Regions from separate parts of the Sporolactobacillus sp. PKPK-6 genome, predicted to be linked through region 1. Evidence: riboswitches for the same ligand, from Rfam matches in the RefSeq annotation. Region 1 holds a riboswitch; the other holds the start of a gene.
The links. Region 1 has a riboswitch for thiamine pyrophosphate ahead of tenA (thiaminase II). Riboswitches for the same ligand answer to the same signal wherever they lie in the genome.
Positions count from the first base shown of each region.

Region 2: another riboswitch for thiamine pyrophosphate. It lies ahead of AC1MBV_RS01000 (ECF transporter S component); the one in region 1 lies ahead of tenA (thiaminase II).

Region 1 is NZ_JBWXPA010000002.1:112,465-124,238, reverse strand. Features, by position in the region: partial or broken gene AC1MBV_RS11465 (DMT family transporter) at 1-54, opposite strand, end outside; gene AC1MBV_RS11460 (MDR family MFS transporter) at 231-1,523, shown strand; gene AC1MBV_RS11455 (rhodanese-like domain-containing protein) at 1,568-1,870, shown strand; gene AC1MBV_RS11450 (hypothetical protein) at 1,994-2,695, opposite strand; gene AC1MBV_RS11445 (hypothetical protein) at 2,782-3,618, opposite strand; gene AC1MBV_RS11440 (proline-specific peptidase family protein) at 3,816-4,727, shown strand; gene AC1MBV_RS11435 (hypothetical protein) at 4,826-5,332, shown strand; gene AC1MBV_RS11430 (lipid II flippase Amj family protein) at 5,376-6,191, shown strand; gene AC1MBV_RS11425 (DUF896 domain-containing protein) at 6,351-6,578, shown strand; TPP riboswitch at 6,655-6,753, shown strand; gene tenA (thiaminase II) at 6,833-7,543, shown strand; gene thiM (hydroxyethylthiazole kinase) at 7,518-8,330, shown strand; gene thiD (bifunctional hydroxymethylpyrimidine kinase/phosphomethylpyrimidine kinase) at 8,327-9,139, shown strand; gene thiE (thiamine phosphate synthase) at 9,132-9,788, shown strand; gene leuD (3-isopropylmalate dehydratase small subunit) at 9,996-10,586, opposite strand; gene leuC (3-isopropylmalate dehydratase large subunit) at 10,619-11,774, opposite strand, start outside.
Region 2 is NZ_JBWXPA010000001.1:183,254-195,027, reverse strand. Features, by position in the region: gene mbcS (acyl-CoA synthetase MbcS) at 23-1,615, shown strand; gene AC1MBV_RS01015 (SDR family NAD(P)-dependent oxidoreductase) at 1,675-2,445, opposite strand; gene AC1MBV_RS01010 (energy-coupling factor transporter transmembrane component T family protein) at 2,490-3,290, opposite strand; gene AC1MBV_RS01005 (ABC transporter ATP-binding protein) at 3,250-4,725, opposite strand; gene AC1MBV_RS01000 (ECF transporter S component) at 4,712-5,308, opposite strand; TPP riboswitch at 5,416-5,511, opposite strand; gene AC1MBV_RS00995 (hypothetical protein) at 5,689-6,231, shown strand; gene AC1MBV_RS00990 (hypothetical protein) at 6,326-6,529, shown strand; gene AC1MBV_RS00985 (YppE family protein) at 6,526-6,912, opposite strand; gene AC1MBV_RS00980 (hypothetical protein) at 7,013-7,342, opposite strand; gene recU (Holliday junction resolvase RecU) at 7,589-8,191, shown strand; gene AC1MBV_RS00970 (transglycosylase domain-containing protein) at 8,274-10,613, shown strand; gene AC1MBV_RS00965 (YpoC family protein) at 10,691-11,224, opposite strand; gene nth (endonuclease III) at 11,199-11,774, opposite strand, start outside.

The sequences.
Region 1 (11,774 bases):
AGAAAGCGAGAAAGCGGCAAAGAAAAGAATAATATATAGGTACTTGCGGTTCATTGTTTCCAAAAAAAATCACTTCCGTTCTTGATGTTTGGACAAAAGATGCATAAATTGATTCTATCATAAAAATTTAGCAAACCATTGAGTTTTTGTTACAAAAAATATCAAGTAATGGTATACTGGTTGACCTGATGCACATTTTCTAAAAATGAACAGTATGATCAATACAAACCATGCATCTAAGAGAAAAGAGGCATAATTTGCGATTCCGTGACTTCCACAAAAATATTAAAATAAGAATCATTGAAACATTTACCAGCCGGTTTGTAGGCGGGATGATTTTTCCTTTTATGACCATATATTTAGCACAGCATTTTGGTGCAAAAACGACGGGTTTATTGTTGCTCATTAACATTTTTATTGGTATCACAAATTCGTTCATTGGTGGTTATTTATCGGATCAATTCGGTCGAAAAAAAGTAATGTTTTATGCAGAATGCGCTCGTTTTGCAGCATTTGCCGTTATGATGGTCAGTAATTCACCTTTTTTTGAATCGGCAGGACTTACCTTCATGATGATGATTGTTAATAGCATTTCTTGGGGACTTGCCGGACCGGCTAATGATGCGATGCTGATCGACGTCAGCACACCGGAGCAGCGTAAATTGATGTATTCAATTACGTATTGGGCGAACAATTTGTCCATTGCCATTGGCGGAATTCTAGGCGCTTTACTGTTCCAGCACTATTTATTCGAACTCTTTGTTGCTCTGTGTATTGTGGAACTAGGGGTTGTTTTTCTCGTTGCGTTCTTTATTCAAGAGAGCCATGTTCATCATCAATCTAGTCAAATGTCGTTAAATAAGCATCTATTACATATTTTTTCCAGCTATCACAGGGTATTTCAGGACCGGCTTTTCATCGTTTTTGTCATTGCCGGAGTTCTCGTTTTTTCAATGGAGCTGCAGCTGACCAATTATATCGGAATTCGTCTAAGTGAGGAGATGCCGACACAGTCATTTCTTTTCTGGAGGGTCAACGGATTAACGATGCTTGGCTTTTTACGCAGTGAAAATACGATACTTGTTGCACTGCTCATGTTATTTGTGTCGGGTGTGAGTAAACGTCTGAATGATAAAACAGCATTAATTGGCAGCTGTGCACTTTTTTCGATTGGTTATGGCGTGCTTGCCTACACGGATAATATTTGGCTTTTGGTCACATTCATGCTTATCCTAACAGTAGGCGAAGTCTTTCGAGTGCCGGTAGAACAATCCTATGCCGCGGCCATTCCGCCGGAAAATGCACGGAGCATATATATGGCTATTAACGGTTTGAAATATAATCTTGCTATGCTGATCGCGTCTGCAACAATCATGATCGGCACCTATTTATCAACCCTTGCAACAGCACTGATCATCACTGTTATTGGACTTACCGGAACCGTACTTTACATGGCCATTTTGCCGCATGTCGATAAACGGACTATTTCGCGGCGGGTTGAACCAAAAAATGCTGAAATGTAAAATTAAGTGCTAATGAATAAATGAACGATTGGGAGGACTATATAATGTATAATGAAATCACTGCTGAGAAAGTGGAACAATTGCGCTTACAAGGTAAAATCGCCAGCATCATTGATGTACGCGAACCTGATGAATTTAATGAGGGGCACATTCCCGGCGCAGTTAATATATCGGTTAACATTATTCAGTCGCGGATGAATCAAATTGATAAAACGAAAGAACATGTTCTCGTTTGTCATGCAGGTGTGAGAAGTGCGTTTGCTGCTGAGCTGCTATCCGCAAACGGCTATAACGTGAAAAATATGATCGGCGGAATGGTCGCTTGGGATGGCCAAGTTACCTATTAATTGATCCAGAAAAATTCAGCCAACCGATTGACTAGCTAAAAAAATCGTTATCCGGTTAAATCACTAGTTGTAACTTTTCATTTTATAAATGAGTACAAGCCATAATATAAAGACGGCTCAAATTCACTTTGAATTTGTGAGCCGTCTTTGTTCGTTTCGATGTAACTTCCATAGATAGGGGCAGAGCAATGCGGGATTATCCGGAGAAACCTCTCTGCAGATTCGGTTTGCCTCCGTTTTGCTGATTTTTCGATTAAAATAAGCGGTGAGCCATTTTTCCAAATGCGAGTCGAACAAAGCTTCACTCTGCTCCTTGTTAATAAACGGATAATCAAAATCGAGAGAAAGAATCAAAAATAAGAAATTTGCCTTTTTATCACTAATTCCGGATACCTCTTTAATCGCCGCAACAAATGTGCGATAATCTGATGAATGATGCAGCAGCTGGTCTGCTGAATGATAGTGGTCATTAATGACAAACGATAAAGATAAGATATAATCAGAAATTTTCTTCGGAAAGCGATGCAAAGCCGGTTTTTGAGCAATAGCGCTTTGGACGGCTGAGTTATTTTCAATCATCCATTGCGGATTGAAGTGATCAGCACCAATTCGCTTACTTAAATTATTAGGAAGATTCCAAGCGATTTCTGACTTTACCGATTGATCGGCGATGACAGCCATCAGCAATGCGAACCCGTTGTTTTCAATAAGGGTTCTGCTGCTGGGCAGCATGCGGATTCGATCCAGAATAGATTGCGGTTTGTTCTGTTCAAAATCACATCTTAGGTTTCTCAACTTTTCTTCATATAAATCGTCAACAGCCATGAGTGGCAGCCTCCAAGATCATATTAGGCAAGATAAACCAATTATAGCTGCAAGGAAGCAGTAGGTCATCTTTTAGAAATTCATGATTATTTCATTGATACGGCAATTGCTAGAAGCGCCAATGGATCGTTGCCGGTTAGTTCATAAATTGAGCTTCGATCTTGCCATCGGATCATACTCTGGCGATTATCTGTATATGTCTGAACTCTGCCGTATTGATGAGGAACAGGCAGAGAATGAACTTCTAAATAGTCAACGATAGACCGCGCTAATTGTTCTCCTTTTGCGGATTCAGAAGTCGGCGATAAAGATGCAAGTGTCCATCGTCCTTCATTCCAAGAGATTCCTGCAGTGCCTGCCCCCGCATCGGCATACCCTGTAATCTGATGTCCGAGAGGAACAGCTTGACCATCAGAACTTCCATATTTATGATACGTCATCTGTTTGGCAGCTTGAGCCTCATTTGAATAGGTGTGCCTAGTAATCACTGCGATTGTTTTTGCTGTTGACAGTCTCTTATCATTGACCTTTAAAGGGGTGCTGGTTTGTTTAAATGTGACCGTATACCCACTTGCTTGATTTTTCACGACAGCTGAAATATAGCTTCCATTTTCAATTGGCAATTTTTGCGGAAGGAGCGGTTGGGCCTGACCTTTTAATAGAGATTTAACGTCCATTATCGTCTTTTGCAGTGTGCCTGTTTTCTCGGATACTTGCTTTTTTTCTGGTTTATTTTTCGTCGCGGTGCTGCTGTTCGCGTTATCTTGCACACTAGAGCTGCTGCTTGCTTTTGACGAAGAACTGTCTGCCTGACTTGATGAAGATTGATGCACTGATGCACTTCCGTCTCCAGTGTCTTGCGTACAACCGGCTATCAATGAAACTGTGAGCAGGAATGCAGCAATAAACGTCAGCTTTTTCATGTTTATCCCTTCTTTCCTTTAATTAATTCCCTAAATGGATAAGTTAAAAACAATGGATTCAAATCTTGAAAATAATAAAATTGATTATTGTTTGCCAGAGAACGTGTCGAAATGAAAAATAAGGAATTTTAGCTTATCAAGTCTATTCGTGCTATTATGCTATTATAAAATCATTAATGGAAAAATCAGGTGATTTGATGAAAAAAGGAACAACAATTATAACGCTCGACAATGGTTACCATTTATGGACCAATACCCAAGGAAGCGGCGATATTCATTTACTCTGTTTGCATGGAGGACCAGGCGGCAATCATGAGTACTATGAAAATTTTGCAGAGAAGCTTGCAGAGCAAGGGTTGAGCATTCAGGTTCATATGTACGATCAGCTTGGCTCCTTGTATTCGGATCAACCGGATTACTCGAATCCTAAGATTGCTGAGAAGTATTTAACCTATGACTATTTTCTTGATGAAGTCGAAGAGGTACGGCAAAAATTGGGATTGGATCATTTCTATTTGATTGGTCAGAGCTGGGGTGGCGCGCTTGTCCAAATGTACGCGTTGAAATACGGTAAGCACTTAAAAGGAGCCATCATTTCCTCCATGACGGATAATATCGATGAATATGTTGCCAATATCAACAAAATCCGCGAGGACACGCTGCCTGCCGACGCGGTTGCTTTTATGAAACAGTGTGAAGCAACTAATGACTATGATAATGATCGTTACCAAGGTTATGTGGATATTTTAAACGACGGCTACGTTGATCGCAAGCAGCCGAAGGCCATTTCGCATCTGTCCCCAACGATGGCGGTTCCTGTCTATAACGCGTTTCAGGGAGACAATGAATTTGTTGTTACCGGGAAGCTAAAGGAATGGGATGTACGTGATCAATTGAAGAACATTACCGTGCCAACGCTAATTACGTTTGGCGAACATGAAACAATGCCGCTGGCAGCTGCAAGGCGCATGGCGAAAACGATTCCGCATGCACGACTTGCGACTACACCAGAAGGCGGACACCATCATATGATTGATAACGCCCCGGTTTATTTCGATCATCTCGCCACCTTTATTAAAGATGTTGAGAACGATCATTTTCATGATTGAGAGATAAACATTTTGATCCGCCAGTAAAAGGGCGGATCAATTTTTTTGCAACATATGCAATGTTTTTATGTTATTATTTTCCAAAAGGAGGAGAAAACGTGAAAAAGAAAATCAATTGGTTCATTTTTTTTCTCGTCAGCAGTTTATTAATTACCGGCTGTTCCGATCAAGGCAAACCTGTGAAGGTAACAAAACCGATGGATCAAGTTATATCAGATTACATCCTAGCTCATAACAAAACGCTTTTTGAAAAAACCGAGCAGCAATTTGAAGCACATAAACTATACGGAGCGAGAAAAAAAGATAGCGGAATCATCGACGTTTACCTCTACTATCTTTATGAGGGATTCAATCGAGATACAAAGACTGAAAGTGTAAGCGGCGGCTCAGTTCCTGTACGACTCAAATTAAAAAAAGTAGAGGGCGGTTATAAAGCTGTTGGTTATAAAGAGGCTGAAGACGGCAGCAAATATACAGACTCAATTAAGGAAATGTTTCCAAAAGAGTACGCGGATCAAGTGCTGAATGTCAACAACCGACAGGCGGCCGCCCAAGCATTACAAAAAAAAATCAATAAACAAGTTGTCAAATGGTTGAACCAGTGACATGATTAATGCATAATTTTGTGTTTCTTAAGGAGCGACCTGTATGTCTCTTATCACCGGCAGACTGATGATTATCGCACTGCTTTTACTTGTGGTTACAATGATCGAAACGCTTGCTTACTCGATACGAATTTCTGGCGTACGAGTTAAACTGATGGCGACTGCCATTTCACTCTTCAGCACGATCGTTCTGATTTCCCGGTTTTCAACTATGTTTCAACAACCGCTCACGGCAAAGCTAATTGCTGATGCGCCGGCTGCAACAAAGCTGATGTTTATCGAGGAACAATATCGTATTCTCCTCATTGTTGTCTCTATTGGTGTCATATTAGGGATTGTTCTGTTTCCGACATTTATCGGTGTCTTTTCCCGAGCAATTATTCAGTTGGCAAATGAAAGAGGATCGATCGTCTCATTGTTTGCGAAGTGGAGCAATGTCAAAGGCATGAAGAGACTCATTAGTTATGTACGTCTGCCTCATTTTAAAGATTTAAAAGGGATCACTTATCAAACAATCCCGAAACGACTTTTTGTCATTAATGTTGTGATCACAGCTGTCTATTCGGTAGGTATTCTTGCCTCTTTATATGCGTCATTACTCGTTCCTAAAGATTACGGGCAGGCAGCAGTTCTGTCTTCAGGAATAATTAACGGCATTGCAACCATTTTGCTCACCTTGTTTATTGATCCTAAAGCTTCTGTACTGGCTGATCGCGTTGCTAAGAAAGAGAGCAGATACATCTATTTAAAAAGCTATTCATTGACGATGATCAGTTCAAAATTGATTGGAACCTTGGCAGCTCAGGCAATCTTTATTCCGGCCGCATACTATGTCGCCTGGTTTGCGAGGTTAATGTAACTGAATTCGAAACAAACAGGTAAAAATAGATAGAAAAGTGCAGATGATCAAAATCATTAAAAAGTAGTGTCTAAGATTTAATAATAAATGGTTTGAAATCGTGTCGACAGGTATGCGATAATGCTACAAGAGATTTAAAAAGGAGTGGCTCACGGAAAAATGAGTGCATTGATCGACGAAATTAATCAACTGGCGCGTCTCTCAAGAGAGAGGCCGTTAACCATACAAGAAAAAAAACGACAGACGGAGCTTCGGCAACAGTATTTGAAAAATTTTCGTCAACGGTTTAAAAAGCAACTTTCTCAAATTAAGGTGGTTGATCCAAAAGGAAAGGACATCACACCGAAAAAAGCGAGAGCGTTGCGTGAATCATTTGATCAAGAGTAAGCACCCGTGTTTAATTTTCGGACGTTATTCTTTGAATGATGTAAGCGCTTATGCTATGATAAAATCAATTAAATAAGTGATCCACTAGGGGAGCGTTAAGCTGAGATTGACTTCGTCAAGACCCTTTGAACCTGATCCGGGTGATGCCGGCGTAGGGAAGTGGCTGATCGAAATCCAGCTTTTCACTCAGGGTGATCAACCGCTTTCATTACGAAAGCGGTTTTAATTTTGTCTTTATTAAGGAGTGTGATGGTATGGAGGGTATCTCAAATGCTGCAAGAAAGTTTAGCGATGATTTATGGAATAGGAGTTTCAATCATCCGTTTGTGCAGGGGATTAAGAATGGAACGTTAGCTTCTGATCAATTTCGCTTTTACATCAAACAAGATGCGTACTATGTGCGCGAGTTTGCCAAGCTTCACGGTAGGGCAGCAGCACAGACGGATGATGCACAAAGTGTTGCAAAGCTGCTTAAAATCGGACTGGGTTTGGCTGAAGGAGAACTGCAGCTTCATCAAAGTGTATTTCAGAAACTTGGAATCAGTGACCAGGAATGGAGGGCGTTTCAGCCTGCTCCAGATGCTTACGCCTATATCAGCCATCTCTATCATGTGGTAAGCAAAGGAAAGTTAGGGTATACGCTTGCCGCATTGATGCCTTGCCCTTGGCTCTACTATGAAATCGGACTGCAATTAAAAGATGCACGACCACAGGCAAAGATTTTTCAAGAATGGATTGCTGAATATAGCAGTGAGGACATAGAAAAAAATGTAGGCATTGAGCGGGAACTATGGGATGAGGTAAGTAAGAATGCAACGGAGTCCGAACGTCATGATATGATTCATATTTTCATGCAAAGCAGCTACTATGAACTTAAATTCTGGGAAATGGGTGCATCGTTAAATGATTGGTTGAAACAAGAAGGGGAGGAACGTGCCAATGATCTCAATTCAGCGATTCATTGATTTGATGCAGAAAGTAAGAGAACAAAAACCTTTATTACATGTTATTACCAACCGTGTGGCTATTAATGATTCAGCAAACGGTGCCCTTGCCGTTGGTGCATCGCCGATCATGGCCGAAGCCCATGAAGAAGTAGAATCGATTGCATCAATCAGCGGAGCTCTCGAACTGAATATAGGGAACCTCACTCCGTACTCCATTAAGAGTATGCTTCTTTCCGGACATGCCGCAAATCAGGCGGGTGTTCCTGTCGTTCTTGATCCGGTTGGAGCCGGTGCAACTGATTTTAGACTTCAAACGGTACAAAAGCTGCTAACTGAGCTGGACATTGCAATTATCCGCGGTAATGCTGGAGAAATCGCCGCACTTGCCGGTGAAAAGTGGGGAGCAAAAGGGGTCGATGCCGGTGAAGGGGATGGTGATCTATTGGCGATAGCAGAACGCGTTGCAAGCAAATGGTCCACCGTTGTAGCGGTATCTGGAGCTGTAGATACAATCACAGATGGGCAACAGACGTATTGTATACAAAACGGTCATCCGCTGTTTCCCTATATGACCGGTTCAGGCTGTTTAAATGGTGTTATTCAAGCTGCCTATGCTGCCGTTTCGTCAGATTATCTAGAGGCATCGGTTGCCGCCTCAATTAACTACGCAATTGCGGGTCAACTCGCCGGTGAAAAATGTGTCGGCCCCGGCTCGTTCCGTCAGCAATTAATGGATGAACTGTATTTGTTAAACGAAGATAAAATTCTTCACTATGCCGCTTTTGAAGAAGTGATGCATTCATGAGACCGCAGGTAGTAACAATTGCCGGAACAGACAGTGGTGGAGGAGCAGGCATTCAGGCTGACTTAAAAACATTTGAAGAACGGAACGTGTTTGGCATGTCGGTGGTGGTGGCGGTCACGGCGCAAAATACTAAGGGTGTTCAGGGGGTCTACCCCTTGCCTGTTGAAGCAATTGCTCAGCAAATGGAATCATTAGCCGATGATTTTAGCATATCTGCTGTTAAAACAGGCATGCTTGTCGATGCAGAACGGATTGAGATTGTTGCAGAGGGGATTTGCCGTTATGGCTGGCATCCTCTTGTTGTTGATCCAGTCATGGTCGCAAAGGGCGGAGCCTATCTTGTCGCTCCTGAAGCCATTGAAACACTCAGCCAAAAATTGCTGCCGCTTGCAGATTTAATTACACCGAATACTCCGGAAGCTGAAGTCTTGTCCGAGCTGACGATTCATTCGAATTTAGACCGTGAACATGCAGCAAAACAAATCATCAAACGCGGAGCAAAAGCGGTGCTGCTGAAAGGCGGCCATGACGAGGCAAATCCGGATACGGCACGTGATTGTCTTGTAACAAAGGATCAGACGATTTGGCTTGAAGCAAAGCGCATTCATACACCGCATACCCATGGCACCGGTTGCACGCTATCCTCTTTAATTACGGCAGAATTGGCTAAAGGCAATAGTTTAGAGGCAAGCATCCGCACTGCAAAACAGCTTCTGACACGTGCAATTGCTCAAGCACCCGAAATCGGCCATGGTCATGGGCCGGTTGCGCATTGGTCATTACGGGAGGACGGTGGCAAAAATGAGTGATGATTCACATTTAAATCAAGCACTAAAGCTATATTTTGTCATGGGATCGCAGGATGTGGGTCTTTATGATCCATTGACGACGCTGGAAATAGCACTGAAATCCGGAATCAGCTGCTATCAATGGCGAGAAAAAGGACCTCATTCATTGAAAGGAATGAAACGGATAGCGTTTGCTCATGATGCGCGTCAGCTCTGTGATCATTATCATGTTCCTTTTTTTATTGATGACGACGTGGAACTGGCCTTGGAGCTTGAAGCCGATGGCGTGCATGTTGGGCAAAAGGACGAGGGTGCACAATCAGTCCGGGACAGAATTGGAGCAGATATGTGGCTGGGTGTTTCTGCCCATTCTTTTGAGGAGGCTGAGCGTGCACGCGCCGACGGTGCTGATTATATTGGTATCGGTCCTTATAAGCCGACACAATCAAAAGCCGACGCGGAGTCGCCTGTAGGCAGTGAACTGTTCAAAGAGCTCACAAAAGGAGGCTACCCGTTGCCTATGGTTGCAATCGGGGGTGTAACACCAGATGATGTGCCCACCATTCTTTCAGCAGGTGCAGCAGGAGTCGCCGTGATATCAGCCATCTCAAAAAGTGCCGATCCTGCTAAAGCAGTGGACCGCTTTTTATCGGAATTGAATGTGTTTTGATTCTAATTGAAGTGTCAATTTGAGCAGAGCATTCGTTTTAGAAGAATGTTCTGCTTTTATTATTACTGTGTGACGCTAGGAGAAACCAAGGACTCTATCCACGAATTCAAGAATGAGCATGAGTTGATGCATGTAGAGAGCCCGTGTTGAGTGGCAGACTTAAATTAAAAAAACCTCCTAATTAGGAGGTGGAAGATTATTATCTCATTATTGAGCGACTTCTTGTTCTTTTTCGTAAGCAGTGATCTCATTTTCATAGGTCATGGTGATTGCGATCTCGTCCAAGCCCTTCAGCAACAGTTCTTTTTGATAAGGATCAACAGTAAAGGATTCATCGAAGCCCGGTGCTGATAGTTTCTGTTGCTTCAAGTCCACTGTGAGCCTGAATGTTTCTTGAGTCGCATGTTGAATAAGTTTGTTCACAAGATCAGCGCCAAGCCGAATGGCAAGAATACCGTTCTTTTGACAGTTATTATAAAAAATGTCAGCGAAGCTTGGCGCGATGATCACTCGGAATCCATAATCTTGAAGTGCCCATGGCGCATGTTCCCGCGACGAACCGCAACCGAAATTGTCACGAGCAACAAGAATGGATGATTGAGTATACTTTGGCTGATTGAGAACAAAATCTGTTTTTTTGTTTCCATTTTCATCGAAGCGCCAATTATAGAAAAGACAGGAGCCGAAGCCTTTTCGTTCGACACGTTTCAGAAATTGTTTCGGAATAATTTGATCTGTATCTACATTCGTACGATCAAGTGGACAGACGAGTCCTTCAAACGTTTGAAAGGGTTCCATTTTTAGTTCCTCCAAATCTATTTTTCATTATTTTATTGGGCAACAGCAAACGAACGGATATCAGCAAAATGGCCACTGATTGCTGCTGCTGCTGCCATAGCCGGACTTACAAGATGTGTGCGTGATCCGGTACCCTGACGTCCTTCAAAATTACGATTCGATGTCGATGCACAGCGCTTTCCTGCCGGTACAATGTCATCGTTCATTGCCAGGCACATGCTGCATCCGGCTTGACGCCATTCAAAACCGGCGGATTTAAAAATTTGATCTAAACCTTCAGATTCAGCCTGTTTTTTAATTGCATAGGAACCCGGTACAATCAATGCACGTACACCTTCATGGACATGCTTTCCTCGCGCGACTTCTGCAGCCTGGCGCAGATCGCTGATCCGGCTATTGGTACAGGAGCCGATAAATACAACATCAATTGGAATAGCGTGTATTGGTGTTCCCGGCTTGAGATCCATATAAGCGAGCGCTTTTTTTGCCGCCTGCCTTTTGTCTTCCGTGTCAAAGCTTTCCGGATCCGGAACCGTATCATTAACTGAAGCGCCCATTGAGGGGTTGGTTCCCCATGTGACTTGAGGCTCGATTTCAGCAGCATTGATTTCAATGGTACGATCGTAGGCTGCATCGTCATCGCTTGCGAGCGCCAGCCATTTCTGAGCAGCTTTATCAAACTTGGCTCCTTTTGGTGAGAAACGTCTGCCACGTAAATAGTCAATCGTGGTCTGGTCGGGACTGATTAAACCAGCTTTTGCGCCTGCTTCAATAGACATATTGCAAACGGTCATACGTTCCTCCATTGACAGATCCCGAATTGCTTCTCCCGTATATTCGACGATATGTCCGGTTCCCACTGAAATACCGTATTTAGCAATAATCGCGAGAATCAAATCTTTGGCACCTACACCGATTCCCAATTTACCATTGACCTTGATCTGCATCGTTTTCGGACGTTTCTGCCATAAGGTCTGAGTCGCAAGAACATGCTCCACTTCACTCGTGCCGATCCCAAAGGCGATGGCACCGAATGCGCCATGAGTTGAGGTATGGCTGTCTCCGCAGACAATGGTTTTCCCAGGCTGCGTCAGACCGAGTTGCGGACCGATGACATGAACAATGCCTTGATAAGGACTGTATATATCAGCCAGTTCAACCCCAAATTCCTTGCAGTTTTTTTGCAGC
Region 2 (11,774 bases), on a different contig from region 1:
TCAGAGAGTTGAGTGATCGCATATGGAATTGACAGATCTTATTGCACCGCAGAAATATAATTTAATCAGTGAGATTGACCGGTTTGATTCCGACCGAATTGCGCTGCTTTGGGAAAGCGAAACCGGCGAAAAACGATCAGTCACCTATCATGAACTGATTCAAAAAGGCAAACGTTTTGCAAATGCACTGAACAAATTAGGGATTAAAAAAGGCGACAAAGTCATGACTATTGTGCCGAGAATTATTGATGCCTATGTCATTTATTTAGGTGCTCTTAGAGCTGGAATTGCTGTCATCCCTGGTTCCGAAATGTTGCGCTCCGGGGATATTAGCTTCCGGATTAATCAAGGCGAGGCAAAGGCGATCATTACGTATAAAGACTTCACAGAGCAAGTAGATAATATTCAGGAAACAATGCCTTCTCTGAAGTATAAAATTTCTGTTGCCGGTGAAACAGACGGATGGCTCTCAATGGACAGTCTGATGGACGAAGTACCTGATTCATATGTAACGGTTGATACGGATAAAGATGATATGGCATTTCTTACCTATACCTCTGGGACATCAGGCACACCAAAAGGTGTTGTTCATACACATGCGTGGGCTTATGCACATCTAAGAATTGCGCCGAAGCGCTGGCTCAACATCAAGGATGGCGATACCGTATGGGCAACTGCAGGCCCAGGATGGCAAAAATGGATTTGGACACCTTTTCTTTCGATACTTGGAAAAGGTGTCACTGGTTTGGTCTATTTCGGCCGCTTCCATCCGGAAAAGCAACTGAAGCTGCTTCAGGATTATAAAGTCAATGTGCTTTGCTGCACGCCTACCGAGTATCGTCTAATGTCAAAAGTGGATCATTTGGCTGACTATGATCTATCGCAGCTTCATACAGCATGCTCTGCAGGCGAGGCATTGAATCGAGGAGTTATTGATATCTTCAAGGAAACCTTTGATATTCAGCTGAAAGACGGCTATGGTCAAACAGAGAGCACGTTACTTATTGGTACTCTAGTAGGCAAAGAAGTGCGAATCGGATCTATGGGTCAGCCGATTCTCGAAGAATTTATTACTATTATTGATGAAGAAGGTAATCAAGTGCCAGCAGGCGTTGTCGGCAACATCGCGGTTCGCCGTGACTTCCCTGCCCTCTTTAAAACCTACTATCAACAGCCTGACCGCTATCAAGCAGCAGTCATTGGAGACTATTTTCTGACTGGGGATCGAGCATCACGTGATAAAGATAATTACTTCTGGTTCCAAGGCAGGCGGGATGATGTAATCATCAGCTCCGGATATACGATTGGACCTGCCGAGGTTGAAGATGCTTTATTAAAACACGAATCTGTTAAAGACTGTGCGGTTGTCGCAAGCCCAGATACGATTCGAGGCAACATTGTTAAAGCCTTTGTTGTTTTGAAAGACGGTTACGCTGAAGATCAGACATTGATTCCACAGCTGCAAAAGTTCGTGAAAAAGCTGACTGCGCCATACAAATATCCAAGAGCAATCGAATTTGTATCCGAATTGCCTAAGACTGTTTCTGGTAAAATCATGCGCTCGACCCTTCGTGATCTTGAAGTACGTCGTGCAGCTGAAAAACAAAATAATTAACCCTACAGATAGTAAAACCCCCGAAAGGTCAGAGATTCCTGATCCTTTCGGGGGTTTTCTTATTTAGTTTTTTTCGATCCGGTGACCATTCGTACGGTTTTTGCTCCCCAGGCTCTCGGAAGCAGCTTTGCAGCAAGTGCACCGGCATAATTAAGGCGACCGGTGATGATCACTCGTTTCCCTTTCATCAGTGCTCGATAGGCGGCTGATGCGACATCAGAGACATTCATCGTGCGACTGAACATTTTGATGTTCTCAGCATGGGCTACCGCTCCGAACTGTGTATGCGTCGGACCCGGGCAAAGCGCAGTAACTGTAACTCCGCTTCCGTTCAGTTCTTCAGAGAGCGCTTCAGAAAATGACAGAACATAGGCCTTACTCGCAAAGTAAACGGCCATAAACGGACCTGGCTGATAAGCAGCAGTACTTGCCACGTTCATGATTTTACCTGATCTACTTCGAAGATCAGGCAGAAAATAGGACGTCAGTTCAGTCAGTGCTGTGCAATTCAATTGAATCATGTTGCTTTGTTGTTCAATCGGCAACGATTGAAAAGCACCGACGAGACCAAAACCAGCATTGTTGATGAGCAGATCAACGACTAAACCGGCCCGTTTTACCTCATCGTACACCTCTTTTGCAGCACCTTGTTTACTTAAATCTTTCGTGATTACTTTAACTGAAAGATCGGGCCAGGCTGCTTTCATTGCATCCAGCTTCTCTTTGCTTCGCGCGATAAGAATTAAATCATAATGGTCAGCTGCTAACCGTTCGGCCAAGGCGTATCCAATTCCACTCGACGCACCGGTCACTAAGGCAGTTTTATTCATTAGCACCTCACTCCAATCTAACCTTTATGATGCGCTTTGATTCCCTATTGATCAAGCACATTCGTATACGGAGTAAGCGGAAAATAAGATGAAAAAACAAATCCCAAAGCAACGGTAAGTAACAGGATGATAACAAAATAAACATCATTTCTGCTCCATCCGATTTCATAAAAATACGTTCGCTTCTCTGTCATTGAAAATCGTTTAGCTTCCATGGCAATAGCAGTCCGCTGAGCACGGCGAATGGATTGAGCAAGCATTGTGATCGTATAACGGGTCATTCGCTCACAAAATGCCTTGACCCCTTTTTGACGCGTCATACCTCGAACACGCATCGCCTGACGAATATGCATGAATTCTTCTGCCATAATCGGAATCATTCGAAATGCAGCTAAGCATCCGTAGGCATAGCGTACAGGGACTTTCAATTGCTGCATTAGTGAGTAGAAAAAAGGAACCAGAAGTGTTGTTGTTGCGAAAATCATTCCAATTAAACTGAACGTGAACGTTCTGAGACCAAGCAGTACCCCTCGAGCCAAGCTTTCCTGTGTGATCAGAATAAGTGATTGATGATAGATAATGTGGCTTCCTTTGCCAAATAAAATCATTGCCGACGCACTGAAAAGCGAAACAATTAATGTAATCAGTACAAACCAAAACGACCATTTTCCTGAAAGCCCACTGACAAAATAATAGAGAATTAAAAAGAACAGGGATGCCCAAATCATCGTATTTAAATTTTGAACAAACAGATACACAATGAACAGCGAAGAAATGAGAATAAACTTCAGACTGGGATTGATTTTAAAAAATAACGTGTTCGTGTTCGTCAAAACCGTATCCAAAACGTTTCTCCTCCTTGCTGCTTTCATTTAGCGTATCTTTAACCAGCCTTCCTTGGTCAATAGTGAGCGTACGTGTCGCAAAACGGCTGACAATCTCCATTTCATGGGTCACCATGATGATCGTTGTCCCCTCCTGCCTCAATTGTTGAAACAGGTCCAGTAGTGCAAATGTATTTCGCGCGTCTTGACCAAACGTCGGTTCGTCCAAAATCAGAACGTCCGGATGATTAATCATCGCGGAGGCGACACTGAGCCTTCGTTTTTGACCGATAGAAAGTTGAAACGGATGCTGCAACCGCTGTTCTTTAAGTGCATAGCGTTCCAGAGACTGATCCACTCTTCGCGCGATTTCATCCTCATTCATTTTTTTAATACGGAGACTAAAAGCGAGCTCATCCTCGACACTATCCGTAACAAACTGATACTCAGGATTTTGAAAAACAAACTGTACATGATCTTCGGGATGCGGAAATGTCCAACTCAGTTTTCCTTTAGTATGCAGAAGTCCCATTATTCCTTCAATCATGGTACTCTTGCCTGCGCCGTTTTCACCAATGATTGCGATCCATTCGCCTCGATGGATCATGAGCTCTTCAATAAAGAGTTTCACACGCTTCTGATGCAGAACCTCAAAATGATTCAACTCAAGAATAAGCTCTCCAAATGTGTCGTCACTCTTGTCGAGTTGTTTCTCTTCATATCCCTTCCAAACGCCTGGATGCCAAATACCGAAATCATCGAGCTTTTCACGATAGCGTGCCAAAGTTGTTACTTTCGGACCATCCGCAAAAATTTCACCTTTGTGATTGAACAAGACAACACGATCAATAAAATCAAGTACATGATCGATTTTATGCTCGACTATAATTAATGTGCGGTCGTTTCCAATACGCCGAACCGTTTGCCAAAGCTGCACCGTACCCCTCGGATCGAGCAGAGCAGTAGGCTCATCTAGAAAGAGTACATCAGGTTCAAGTGCCAGCACACTGGCAATTGCTAGACGCTGTTTCATACCGCCCGAAAGCGTTCGAATCAATTGATGGCTGTTCTCTAATTTAAGATCGACCATATCCAAATAGTGATGGATTAATTGAGACATCCGGTTACGTGAAATGCTTCGATTTTCAAGTACAAATGCAATTTCTTCATCGACATAAGGCATGCAAAATTGCGTATCCGGATCTTGAAAGATAAATCCCCAATTATCCGGTACTGCATGCCGGTCAGCACGCATGGGCAATTCAACACTGTCAGGAACAAGACCAGAAAGCACCTGCAAGAGTGTTGATTTTCCGCAACCGGAAGGACCAAGCAATAGAATCTTTTCACCTTTTTGATAATCCAAGGAAAGGTCTTTAAAAAGCATCGATTTCTTTTTCGGAAATGCGAGACGAAGATTTGTGACGCCCCAGCTTTCCCGATCATTTAAGGACATTGTAATCTTCCTTGGTCACCGGCCGAAGCGATTGAGTAACACCAGTTTTTTCCAGACCTTTCACCAATGCGTATGGAAATAATCCGGAAAAAAGTACGGATCCAATGACACGAAATACCAAGTACAGAATTAAGTTCCATCCTGCAAGAAGTGGAAGATAGGCATAACCTGCATCCAAGATGATTGACGCGATCAGCGCTGCAAATGCGGATAAAGAAGCGATGCCAAGCGAGAATTTCTTATAACGCCAAGCAGCAAAAACCGCTTCTGAAAATGCACCTTGGAGTAAACCATAATAAAGATTGATGACACCTCCGCTCCCGGCAAAAAGCATTTCAGCAAGTGCTGCTGCTGTTTCAGCAAGAAATGCAACACCAGGCTTGCGAATGAGCAGCGCTGCAAATGGCGCGGCGATAAACCAAATACCGTAAAGCAGTGCGTCTAAGTGCAAACCGAATGGTTTTACCAAGTCATAAACCGGTCCCAGCAGTCGAAAAACCAAACCGAAAACTAATGCGATAACAATGGTTACAAGAATGTCAGATAAATTAAGCCTTAAATTAGTGTTTTTTCCCTTACTCATGGTACGTTTCCCCCTCATTAATCATTTTTTTGGTTCATCCATTCCCTAAAGAAAAGGTCGATGAAAACGCAAAAAACCGCTTTCATCGATAGTGAAAGCGGATCTAAATTCATCATGAACCACTTTCCTACGCTGGTATTACCCAGATCAGGTCCAAGGGTCAGGACGAATCCCTCTCAGCAAAAGCACCCCTAGTGGACGAACTATTCAATTATTTAATTTGCAAATTAACAATACTACATCCTTAAGTATTCATCAAGAAATAAGGCTGCTGATTTCATTTGGATAGTCAAAAGCATTATCCCGAAATGAATAGAATTCGATTTACCTTGTCAAGCTAAGAAAAAAGTAAAAGTATTGGAGTTCTGCACATGCTTCGGATGACACATCAACATTTAACAACTCTGATTATTGTTCTGCTGCTCTTTTTTCTTCACCCAGTGGCAACCCATGCCGCCAATATCAACCAGCTCATAAAAGCTGAACCTTTTACGAGTAGCACATTAATGAAGCAGGAATCAGATCTGATTATTTTCACGCATCTGGATCAAAACGTGAGAAAATGGGACACCGGTCGTCGATTGTCTTCTGGTGCACGCTTTATCAATGCAGAACAAACACTCCAAATCCATGATGTATTAAAAGGTCAGGCACCTTCACCAGCTTTGCTGCTGACCACTGGCATTGATCCCCTGCCTGGCCCGCACGATCCGATCAATGAGCAATATACAGGAGCGCTTGCAGACGGAGATTACGTTTTATTTCTCAAACGTTTTCACAATTCACAGCGTTTCATTTTGAGCGGTGGTTTCTGTGCTGTTTATCCGATTGTCTCCGGGAAAATCATCGCACTGGATGAAGGATTTAAACAATTCTCCGGAATGACAGTTTCTGAATTAGAGCAATGGCTTTCATCCCATTAATTCAACTATTTTTTGCCGATCTCCGATTCAAGGAATAATTTGACCGGACAAGCCATATAGTCTATCAAAAGCAATTGATTAGGGGGAACCGGCAGTGGAAAAAACAAGCACAGCATCATTCCTAAAAAAGCAAACACAATTCTCAGATCGGATGCAACAACTTTCTAAGAAAGTCGATCAGTTTTCTGCTGAAGAATGTCTTGATTGGATTACAAAGGTCATGTACCGTGCCATTTTATTTTTAGGCATCCCCTATTTTCTCTACGTTCTTGTTTCATTTATTCGGATGGCAAGTTAATGCTCCGATCGTTCCTGATCCAACTGATCCAATATATTGGTGAGCACATAGTCAATTGATTTAATCGTTTCATAAAATCTTCTTCTTCTCGTGTCCTTTTGAAAAGCAGTGACACAAATAATAGAGAGATTATCATAGGTATCCTTAATCTGGATTGGAAACACATACCTTGGCTTGGCAGTTCTCACCCATGTATCGGCTAGCGGCCGCCAAGCATCAAGCACGTGCTGCATTATATCTGCAAATGGTTTTACTTCACCATAAAAATCCGGCTGATAACGCTCAGTTTGTGTTCGTTCTGAAAATTGTCGATAGGCATTTTGATTTAATACCTGTAATTGACTTGTTGTATCTATTAATTTTTTTTCTGCTCGTTCGTGCAAAGTTCACTCACTCCATTAATTCATTTCTACCACCAGTGTACCATGATTGAACGGAGATGCTCTCGCCACTGCTCATGATGCATGTTGTGGCAGAAAGGTATTAACCCAGCAATCGTTTTGTTTGCGGTTGCCACGGCTTGCTGCTTTCTTTAGCTGACGGCTTCTTCTCCGTCGATGTCCCAAATAGAACATTTTCCAGTTGGAGCGAGTAATAGATACCTGTGCCTCTGGCAGCCTTAGTTAATAATTGATCGACTTTGCGTATTTTCTTCTCAGATTTTGCGAGTTTTTCTCTGCAAAAATCGAGATGTCCACCAATGATCGCTTCATTTTTGCGGATGATCTTGTTTTCAATCTGATCGAGCTGCATCGTTAAATAATCAACTGTAAAGTCCATTTTCTTAATTGAAATTCCCTTCTGTTCGTCCATAAGGATTCCTTCTCTCAATGAGTGTCATGAGAAGGATTTCCCTGTGTCATTCAGATTCCCTGCATGATCGACAAAACTAGAACCAATCCTGCAAAACTAGTGAAATAGTGCGTTTTGTTGTGCAGACTCGCGTAAAAAACGAGAAAACTAACCTCTTTCATGCGGACTTTGGTATACTGTTCTAAGAACTTAACTGTCATAAACCAGCTAATCTACGAAAATACCAGAAGGGAGCGTTTCCAGCTCATGACCGTCTTTTATCCGAATGGACAACCTTATAGAGGCCAAGAACGATCATTTGATAAAAAGACGGATTCCGAAGTCGCTTATGGACATCGCGGCATGACTTTGGAAGAAGATCTGAATGTTACGAACCGCTATTATATCGAGACCGACCAGGCAGTGATTTACAAAAAACCAACGCCGATTCAAATTGTTCATGTGGACTATCCAAAACGAAGCGCTGCGAAGATTACCGAAGCCTATTTTCGCCGAGCATCGACCACTGACTACAATGGTATATATAGAGGAAAATACATAGATTTTGAAGCTAAGGAAACCACACACGCCCACTACATTCCTTTAAAGAATTTTCATGCCCATCAAGTTGAGCATATGAAACGAATTAAGCGCCATGGAGGAATCGGTTTTATTATCGTTAAATTTACGCAGAGTTCAGAGACATTCCTGCTCGATGCCGATTTTCTGGCAGCCTATTGGGATGCCTCCTTAATCGGCGGCAGAAAGTCAATTCCAAAACTGTTATTTCAGGATCATGGTCACCTGATTCCCCAAAACTATCTTCCTCGAATTGATTACCTTCGGGTCGTGAAAAAGGTATATTTTTGAGCTGGTCATAATCTATGGGAACAATCGAATACTATGAAACGTAAACCATGGGACAGGTTTTTTTGGAAAGGTAGGATCAATCATGGTTGAATACCATACACGAATGGAAAAACGGCGTGCAGCCGAACAAGAGAAACAAAAAAGCAATAACAAAGCTCCGAAGAATAAAAAGAAAAGCGGCGGTAAAAAGCACTGGGTAAAACGGATTTTTATCATCCTTCTTCTCACATTTTTATTTTTAATTCTTGCTGGAATAATCTTTGTTCTCGCAGTTATTAAAGATGCGCCAAAGTTAAATGAAAATGCACTGCATAATTCAATATCGTCTGTTATGTATGATCAAAATGGGAAAAAGGCGACTACTGTCGACTCGGGGCAGCATAAAACATATGCGAGTATTGATTCAATTCCTTTGACGGTGCAAGACGCTTATATTTCTACAGAAGACGTACGTTTTTACAAGCATATTGGAATTGATCCGATCCGAATCTTTGGTGCCGGCATCGCTCAGTTTACGAAAGGATATAAATCAGAAGGCGCCAGCACGATCACACAGCAGGTGGTTCGCAATGCGATGCTGACTCAAAACAAGACCTTTACGCGTAAGATTCAGGAAATGTATCTTGCCATTCAACTGGAGAAAAAATATACAAAAAAACAAATACTGGAAATGTATTTAAATCAGATTTATTTAGGAAGCGGCCCTACTTATGGCGTTGCCGCAGCCTCCGAACGCTATTTTGGCAAGAACATTAAAAATGTGACACTGGAACAGGCTGCAATGCTGGCTGCAATGACCCGAAATCCCGGTTATTACGATCCGATTAAACATCCGGAACAAGCTAAAGAACGACGCGATTTAGTTTTAGATTTGATGGTTCAAAATAAAGCAATTACAGCAGATGAAGCAGCGAAAGCTAAGGCTGTGAGCATGAAGCAAATGACCAAAGGCCACCGCACTGTTCCAGTGAGCAACAGAAAATACGGTGCATTTCTTGATTATGTGCGTCATGAACTCGTTGATGTTAAGAAAGTGATCACTGAGCAAGAATTCAACTCCGGCGGCCTGAAAATCTACACAACGCTGGATCCTGAAATTCAAACTCAGACACAAGATGTACTGAATAACAAACAAAACTATCCAAATGTACAGAACAATTTCAATGCCAGTGTTTCAGTAATTGATACGCAAACTGGCGCAATTCGCGCACTTGGCGGCGGAAGAAATTATAAATATTTATATACAAACTGGTCCTATAAAGGAAAAAGAAATATTGGATCAACAGCGAAACCGATCATGGATTACGGCCCTGCTATTGAGTATTTAAAGTGGCCGACTGACTATGAGGTCAATGACTCAAAGGATATTAAATATAGTTGGGGCAAGGAAATTAACGATTGGGACGGAAAAACACTTGGGAAAATGACCATTCGCAAAGCGCTGTATCTGTCTCGAAATATTCCGGCTCTGCAAACCTTTCAGGAAGTGGATCAAGCTCTTGGAGGTACAAAAAGTATCCGTACATTTGCTGAAAAGCTTGGATTTACCAACAGTGTACTTAAAGATTTGGGTGAAAGCTACTCAATTGGCGGCGGATCTTTCACTTCTAATCCGTTACAAATGTCTGCTGCTTATGCAGCATATGGAAATAACGGTATTTACAATCAGCCTTATGCGGTTCGAAAAATTGTCAAACCTGACGGTGAAGTCATTCAACTTGATCATAAGCGCCATGTTGCGATGCATGATTACACAGCATATATGATTTCCGACATGCTCAAAGATACGATGACAAAAGGCACCGGTATCAGTGCCAATATTCCCGGAGCAAACCTTGCTGGTAAAACAGGGACAACAAATATTCCGAGCGACTATGCTGATCAGTTTAAAATCAATGGTAATGGACGATCAAGAGGTGCTTTGGATTCCTGGTTTGTCGGCTATAATACACGATTGACTACGGCCGTATGGACAGGTTATAACGCGGACAAAACCAAAATAGGCGACAAAAACTACGGATCATATTTAGGACCGAATGAACAGGGCTATGCCAAGAGTATCTTTAAGGCGATTATGACTCAATACATGGTTGGTGCTCCGGACTTCACTAGACCGAATTCGGTTACCAATCTTAGTAATGGAGAACTGGCTGTTAAGAATTCGACAATTACGAATCACTATAATAAAGCGGAAAGTAAACCAGAAGATGCCAGCAGCCCTGATTCATCAAGCAGTAGTGAAAGCAGTTCATCCGTACTTCCTGAGAGCAGCAGTTCAAGTGTACCGCCTGAAAGCAGCAGTGAAAGCAGTTCATCATCGATGCCTGAATCATCAGCACCTCCGGAATCGTCTTCTGAACAGCCTGCTTCATCAGCTCCGGAAAGTTCTGCAGTAAGCACAGCACCAAGCACAACACCGTAAAAAAAGGATCCATCGAAAAAATCGATGGGTCCTTTTTTTAACTTTTTTTAATTGACTTATCAAAATTTTAATCTTAATCACGATTGATTTGATTCATGCCGTCTTAAATAAGAAGAACGCTTCTTTGTAAATTCCTGTTCCAATTCATCGAGTTGGACAAACGAAAGATATCGATCCGGTTGACTAAGCAGATAGCTAAGTCTCTCCTCAATGTTTAATGGCGCGAAAGGCAGCAACTGAATGCCCAGAAACAACTGCTGACTGTTCAATGTATTAACTGAATGTCCAGTTGACCAGAACAATTGGTCAATAAAGGCAGAGATAGATAGCAGCATGGGATCTTTTGCCTTTTTCTGCTCTCGAATATGAAACAGCTCTCGAATAGATTCTCTTTGCTTCATCCAATACTCATGAAAGTAATTTTCTTCTTTATTCCATGGCCAAACTGGAAGAATTTGCGGATTTGCATAATAACAAAGATCATACAGGAACGGTATTTGAAACGTAACCTCTTCTTCTATAAAAGCGGACTCAATCAGCTGCTGATTCTTATAAAAAGGTGATACACGAAAAGGCTCCGGGATTTCAAGTTTCTGTAGTGATTTTTCCAAAGTCTCCCTCTCCTCTTTTCATCCTTTTCCTTCCTTCACGGCATACATCTAATAATGGACATTCAGGACAATTAGGATGCTGTGCTTTGCAGTGGTATCTGCCAAAAAAAATAAGCCGATGATGCGTTTCCGACCATTTTTCTCGAGGCAAGCGGCGCGTTAACGTTTTTTCTACTTCAAGAACACTGTCCTTCCAGCGACAAATACCAAGCCGTTTCGACACTCTCTCAACATGCGTATCGACGGCGAGTGCCGGCTCGCCAAAAGCGACCGACACAATCACATTTGCAGTCTTTCTTCCGATACCGGGCAGTTTTATGAGTTCATCACGAGTCCTCGGCAAAACACCACCGTAATCTTCAATGAGCATTTGGCACATTTGTCGGAGATGCTTTGCTTTATTTCGGTAGAGACCAATTGAACGAATATCGTGTTGAAGTTCTTCAACTGAAACAGCGAGATAATCTTCAGGCTCATGGTATTTTTGAAACAGTGATGGGGTTACACGATTGACCAGTGCATCAGTGCACTGTGCGGACAGCATGACCGC